2 regions of the Arthrobacter sp. PL16 genome follow, and region 2 is predicted to be linked to the other one. Evidence: predicted binding sites of a transcription regulator. Region 2 holds the regulator's gene; the other holds the start of a gene.

Region 1 (3,403 bases), on a different contig from region 2:
CCAGCGCGGGCACGATCACACCGCCGATGGCCGCGGCGACGGGGACGACGGCGCGGTCGAACTTCCGGAGGTCCCCCGCGACGAACTCGCGCTTGAGTTCGAGCCCTGCCAGGAAGAAGAAGATGGCGAGCAGTCCGTCCGCGGCCCAGGCACCGACACTGAGTTCCAGATGCCAGGGTTCGTAGCCGAACCGGAAGTCCCGCAGGGCGAAGTAGGTGTCAGCGGCCGGCGAGTTCGCGAGGATCAGGGCGAGGACCGTGGCCAGGAGCAGGAGTGCCCCACCCACCGTCTCCTTGCGCAGGATGGTCGTGATGCGCAGGTGCTCGGGATAGCTGCTGCGGGAGAAGACGTGGCTGCCGGGCGGTGACGGGGGCTGCGGGGATGATGGCTGGGTGTTCATCGGGGTCCTTCTATCGGGCACGCTCATGGGAGCGCCGACCAGACTTCCCGGCTCACCAGAACTCCCAGCCTAGCGTGCAGGGCCTCGGTCCGTCTCCCCGGGACCTGGATCAGGGAGCTGACGAGCTGCGCTCTCCCCCAACAGGACGCCCGGCAGGCCGGCGATCGTCGACACCTCGTGATCGGGGCGCATCATGACGGGAGGGTAGGGCACACCGCTCCGGTTCAGCCAGGCCGTACGGAGCCCGGCCCGTGCGGCCCCGTCGATGTCCCACGGGTGGACGGCGACGAGCACGACATCGCCCGCTTCCCGGCCCAGTGCGGACAGGGCATAGGCGTACGCCTCCGGGGAGGGCTTCCATCGCGGGGCATCCTCCACCGAGAGGACCGCGGTGAAGGAACTGCGGAGACCGGTGCGCTCGAGGAGGCCCACTGCCGTCGTCGCTGCACCGTTGGTCAGCGCAGCGATGTCGAAACCAGCACCGGACAGGTCATGGACGCCGTCGTGCACGTCGGGGTGTGCCGGGAGGTTCTGCAGCGCCGTGAGCACGTGCTCCGCGGCCGCATCGCCGTCCCTGTTCAGCACCTGGTCGGCCAGGACCACCCTCAATGCACCCGCGGCGATATCACGGAAGGAGGGGTTCTGCCCGGCCGCGGTCAGCGCGAAACCATCCCGGAGCACGGAGGCGAACCACAGCCCGGCGAGCTGCGGAGGAGCCCCGATCTCCTCGAAGTGCTGGGTCATGCGGCCCATGTCCGAGAGGGTCTCGTTGACATCGAACAGCACCAGCGGCAGCGTCATTACTGGCGGTACCCCTCAACCTGGCTGATCGGCCGTGCATCGGCGTCGGCGGGGTTCTCACCCGCGTCGGCCTTCGCGCGACGCTGGCGGAGGAGGTCCCAGCTCTGGTCGAGGTCTTCCTGGACCTTCCTGAGTCGCGCGGCGTGCTCCTGGTGGGCCTCGCCGTCGCCGGCGTCCTGGGGCTGGTCGCGGAGCTCGTGTTCTTCCTGCACGAGTGCCTGGATGCGCTGCAGGATTTCCTGGTCGTCCATGATGCGTTCCCTTCGTCGTCGTGCCGGCATGAGCGGAGTGGCTGCAAGATACTCAGGCGGCTTTCCTTCAGGCTACTGAGGCTGCGGAGTGAAGACCAGCGACGGTGATCCCACCTTTGACGGGCCAGGGGAATTTGGCGCGCCGCCGGGATGCCCTAAGCTATGTGAGAACCAATTGCCTGTGTAGCTCAGTCTGGTAGAGCACCCGCTTCACACGCGGAAGGCCCGGGGATCGAGGCCCCGCGCAGGCACGAGGATCGGCTGGTGACAGCGAAGGAAAGGCCTGTATCGGTAAGTCGATACGGGCCTTTTCCATGTCAGGAATGTTCGTTCTGGGCGAACAGAAAGGGGTTAGCACTCAACGAGGTCGAGTGCTAACATTTTTCGTAGTTGAGCGAAGGACGCTCAACCTGATCAATACACCACCTGCCGGTGGCACATGCGAAGGAGTTGTTTCCAGTGGCCATGAAGTTTGATCCGTTCCGCGAGCTCGACCGCGTTGCCGGCGCCCTGCTGGAGAACCGTCCCGGGCTCCGTGTCATGCCGATGGACCTGTACCGCGACAAGGACCACTACATCCTCTCCGCCGACCTTCCGGGTATCGATCCCGGGTCGGTCGACATCGATGTCGATGGTCAGCTCCTGACGATCCGCGCGGAACGCACCCTGCGCGGCGCCGAGGGAGTCAAATGGCTGACCCGCGAGCGCGAGAGCGGCTCGTTTCTGCGGCAGCTGAACCTCGGTCAGGGTGTCGACACCGAGGGAATCGCGGCCCGCTACGAGAACGGGGTGCTCAGTGTGACCATCCCCGTCAGCCAGCGTGCAAAGCCCCGCAAGATCGAGATCGTGAGCGGGGAGTCCTCCACTCCGGTCGAGTCGACGGCGGTCCAGTCCGGCTCCGAAGGACAGGGCGCCGTGGAGGCGTGATCCTTCCCTGAAGTACCCCCGGGCCCGCGCCCGGGGGTACTTCATTTAACGCCACAGCACCCGTTACGACCGGCCCGGTTTCGTAGTCCAGATTTCCCTTGCCCGGTACTGCCCCCGGCACGAAGGATGGCCGTATGGACTTCACACCGAGCAAAGCAATCGTCACCGGCTCCGACTCCGGCATCGGCCGGGCCACCGCCATAGCCCTCGCAGCTGCGGGATGCGACGTCGGCATCACCTGGCATTCGGATCAGGAGGGCGCCGAGGAAACCGCGCGCCTCGTCCGGGAGAAGGGTGTCAAGGCCGCCGTCGCACAGCTCGACACCACCGATGCCCCTGCCTGCGGTGACGTCGTCGACCAACTGGCGAAGGAGCTCGGCGGCCTCGACGTCTTCGTGAACAATGCCGGCGTCAACGGCGGCACCATGTTCATGGAGACGGACTGGGATACCTGGCGAGGCACCATGGGCGCCAACCTGGACGGGGCCTTCGTCTGCCTCCAGCGTGCGGCGCGGCACATGATCGACGGCGGCAGGGGCGGGCGCATCATCGCGGTCACCAGCGTGCACCAGGAGCAGCCGCGCGTGGGATCGGCCGCCTACGACGCCTCCAAGCACGGGCTCGGCGGTCTCATCAGGACCATCGCACTGGAACTCGCCGACCGCGGCATCACCGCCAACGCTGTCCTGCCCGGTGAGATTAATACCCCGATGAACGATTCCGAGGAACAGGATCCCCACACCATGGACCGCCCGGGTATCCCCCTGGGCCGGCCCGGTGCGCCGGAGGAGATCGCCGACGTCGTCGTCTTCCTCGCCTCCGGCGCCTCCAGCTACGTCAACGGCGCCTCCTTCGTGGTGGACGGCGGCATGCTGCTCATGGGTCCACAGGCCGGCTCCCACCTCACCAGCGGGGAATGGCGCACGCTCTGACCCGGACCGATGAGCGCGTGTGGCAACCTTCAGCGCGCGTTCATCCGGTGTTCAGGGGCCCTGGCTAGCGTGGGAGTCTCCTGAACCTCTCG
Region 2 (3,403 bases):
CATGCCTGAAATCGCCCCCGTCCTCCACGGCGACAAACTGACCTCGACCGACTCCTTCCATCCCCCGCTGCACGCCCCGTCCGACGGCGACCAGTGGTGGCGCTCATCCGTCATCTATCAGGTGTACCCGCGTTCCTTCCGCGATTCCAACGGTGACGGCATGGGAGACCTCCCGGGCGTCACATCGGAGCTGGGCCATCTCGCCGAGCTCAGCATCGACGCCGTCTGGCTCTCGCCGTTCTACACCTCACCGCAGCGCGACGGCGGTTACGACGTCGCCGACTACTGCGACGTCGATCCGCTGTTCGGTACGCTGACGGACTTCGACGCGCTCGTCGAGCGGGCGGACCAGCTCGGGATCCGCGTGATCGTCGACCTCGTGCCCAACCACTGCTCCAGCGAGCACGCGCTCTTCCAGGCAGCCCTCGCCGCTCCGGCAGGTTCCGCCGAGCGCGCCATGTTCGTCTTCCGGAACGGACGCGGGGACGGCAGCGAGCCGCCGAACAACTGGCAGTCGCATTTCGGCGGGCCCGCCTGGACGCGGATCACGGATGCCGATGGCGCCGCGGGCCAGTGGTACCTGCACCTGTTCGATTCCTCGCAGCCCGACTTCAATTGGGACAATACGGATGTCCGTGCCGAGTTCGAACGGATCCTGCGCTTCTGGCTGGATCGCGGCGTCGGTGGTTTCCGCGTCGACGTCGCACATGCCCTCGTCAAGGCCGAGGGCCTGCCGGACTGGCACGGCCGCGCGGACGGCGGGTCCTCGGAGGGCTACCCGGGCTGGGAAGCGCCGATGTTCGGCCAGGAGGAAGTGCACACGATCTATCGCCGGTGGCGCAGCATCCTCGCAGAGTACGACGGCGAGCGCATCCTCTGCGCGGAAGCCTCGATCGATCCCCTGCCCCGGCTCTCGAGCTGGGTCCGACCGGACGAGATGCACCAGGCGTTCAACTTCGCCTACCTGCACCACCCCTGGAGCGCGCATTGCCTCCGCGACGTCGTCTCCTCGTCGCTCCTGGCCTTCGACGCGGTGGGTGCCCCGACCACCTGGGTCCTGAGCAATCACGACGTCGTCCGCCACACCAGCCGCTTCGGCCTCACAGCCGGAGCGCCGCGAGGCGGAGACGGAATCGGTCAGGCCGACGCGCAGCCCGACATCCGGACGGGCCTCGCCCGCGCCCGCGCGGCATCGCTCGCCATGTTCGCGCTTCCCGGTGGTATTTACCTCTACCAGGGAGAGGAGCTCGGGCTTCCTGACCACACTGCAATGCCCGACGACGCCCGGCAGGACCCGACCTTCACCCGCACCGGTGGCGAGCGCCTGGGCCGGGACGGCTGCCGTGTGCCCCTCCCTTGGCGGGCGGATGCGCCGTCGTTCGGTTTCGTGGAGGCCGAGGGAGCGCCGGCACCATGGCTCCCCCAGCCGGAGCAATGGGCCGAGTATGCGCGGGACGTCCAGTCGGCGGATGCAGATTCGACCCTGTCGCTGTATCGCACGGCCCTTCAGCTCCGTCGCGACCTGCGCCTCGGGGCGGGTTCGCTCAGCTGGTCGCGCGACCTTGAGCAGACCGACGTCGTGGCCTTCCTGAACGGTGAGGTCCTCGTCCTGCTGAACATGGGTGAGTTCGCCGTTCCCCTGCCATCGGGCTCGGTCATCGCAGCGAGCACTCCGGATGCCGCGGTGGACGGATTCCTCGCCCCTGACGCGTGCGTCTGGATCATGACGCGCAGCGATTAGCAGGGTGGAGCCCGGAATTCGCACGGGCATGCGCCATCCGGTGGCGCGGGAAGGCAGCGTCGAGGCGCTGCCGCCCGTGCCGCTCGAGCGGCACGGGCCGGGCCACACGCGGTACCGGCTACTGTGCGGGGGCCCTGACCGTATCGGGACGCCACACCATGAGCGCCTGGCTGCGGGGGCGGGGGCGCTGTCCGCGAGCCAGCGTGACGACGTCGCCCGCGAGCCCTGCGGCGAAGATGCGGCTGGATTCGGATAGCACCCGGCGGGACGCCAGCTCAGCGGACAACTCGGTAATGCGTGACTGTAGAGCGGTGACCTGGTTCTCGAGCTCGAGGATGCGCCGTATGCCTTCGAGAGAGACACCCTCCTGCGAAAGCCTCTGAATCTCGCGCAGGGTCCCGACGTCCTTCTGCGAGTAGCGCCGCGCCCGGCCGGGCGCCCGGCTGGGCGTCACGAGGCCCAGCCGGTCGTACTGGCGCAGCGTCTGCGGGTGCATGTCGGCGAGCTCAGCGGCTACGGAGATGACGTAGATGGGCATCGTGTAATCCATGACTGGCCTCCTTCCGTTGCAGGTGCTCTCGGCTATCGCTCGAACGTACTGCTACAGGCGCGCCTTCGCGGCCAGACCCGCTCGCAGATCGGCGTCCTTGGTGGCGGCCTGGAATGCCTCGACGGCTGCCTCCGCTTCCTTCGACAGGTTCTGGGGCACGCTCACCTCGACGGTGACGAGCAGGTCACCCGTGCCCTTGGACGTCGTCACTCCCCTGCCTTTGAGCCGCAGGGTCCTGCCCGACGGCGTCCCGGCGGGAATGCGCATCTTCACCATTTCCCCGGTCAGGGTCGGCACCTCGATCTGGGCGCCGAGGGCGGCCTCCGGGAAGCTGACGGGGACGTGCACGCGAATGTTGTCGCCGTCGCGTTTGAACAGCGGATGCTCCTTGACCGAGACCGTGACCATCAGGTCTCCGGGCCCCGCCTGGCCGGGCTGTCCCTTGCCCTTCACGCGCACTTTCTGTCCGTCCCGGATGCCGGCAGGGATACGCACGTCGATCTGCTCACCCGAGGGTTCGCGCAGGCCGATCGTGGTCCCGTTGATGGCTCCCGCGAAGGAGATCGATGTGCTGGCCGTGCGGTCGGCGCCCTTCTGGGGACGGGCGGTCTGGAATCCGCCGGGGAAGCCACCGCCGCCCATGCCCCCGCCGCCGAACAGGTCGGCGAATTCGGGAGGCAGGTCGCTGTTCGAGAAGCCGGTGCGCTGACGCGGCCCCGCGCCCTGGCGCGCCCCCGCACCCTGGCCGAAGAGGTTCCCGAAAATGTCCTCGAACCCGGCGTTGCCGCCGGCTCCACCGCCCGCGCCACCGGCAGAGAAGCGGGCTCCGCCTCCCATCGCACGGATGGCGTCGTACTGCTGGCGCTGCTCGGCATCGGACAGCACCGAGTAAGCCTCCGATACGTCCTTGAACGTCCGCTCGGATCCTGCGTCACCCTGGTTCTGGTCGGGGTGGTGCTTGCGGGCGAGCTTCCGGTAGGCCTTCTTGATGTCGACGTCGGACGCATCTTTGGAGACACCGAGGATCTTGTAGAAATCCTTGTCGACCCAATCCTGACTAGCCAATTGGCGTCTCCTTTCCTAGGAACGATTAAGAAGTGTGGTCGGGTTGC

Evidence for each region. The regulator HspR, encoded in region 2, represses chaperone genes until heat shock. The targets are predictions, from matches to a motif close to AAGTTGAGTCNNNNNGACTCAACTT.
Region 1: RCH21_RS08330 (Hsp20/alpha crystallin family protein) is a predicted target of HspR. The motif match lies at 1,840-1,864, and genes of this name have one in related genera.

Annotation. Positions count from the first base shown of each region.
Region 1 covers NZ_JAXCIC010000003.1:233,967-237,369, forward strand. The annotation lists gene nhaA (Na+/H+ antiporter NhaA) at 1-400, opposite strand, end outside; gene RCH21_RS08315 (haloacid dehalogenase type II) at 470-1,201, opposite strand; gene RCH21_RS08320 (DUF2630 family protein) at 1,201-1,452, opposite strand; tRNA gene RCH21_RS08325 (tRNA-Val) at 1,630-1,703, shown strand; gene RCH21_RS08330 (Hsp20/alpha crystallin family protein) at 1,918-2,379, shown strand; gene RCH21_RS08335 (SDR family oxidoreductase) at 2,514-3,311, shown strand.
Region 2 covers NZ_JAXCIC010000002.1:240,025-243,427, reverse strand. The annotation lists gene RCH21_RS04860 (glycoside hydrolase family 13 protein) at 2-1,741, shown strand; gene RCH21_RS04855 (heat shock protein transcriptional repressor HspR) at 1,860-2,291, opposite strand; gene RCH21_RS04850 (DnaJ C-terminal domain-containing protein) at 2,343-3,356, opposite strand.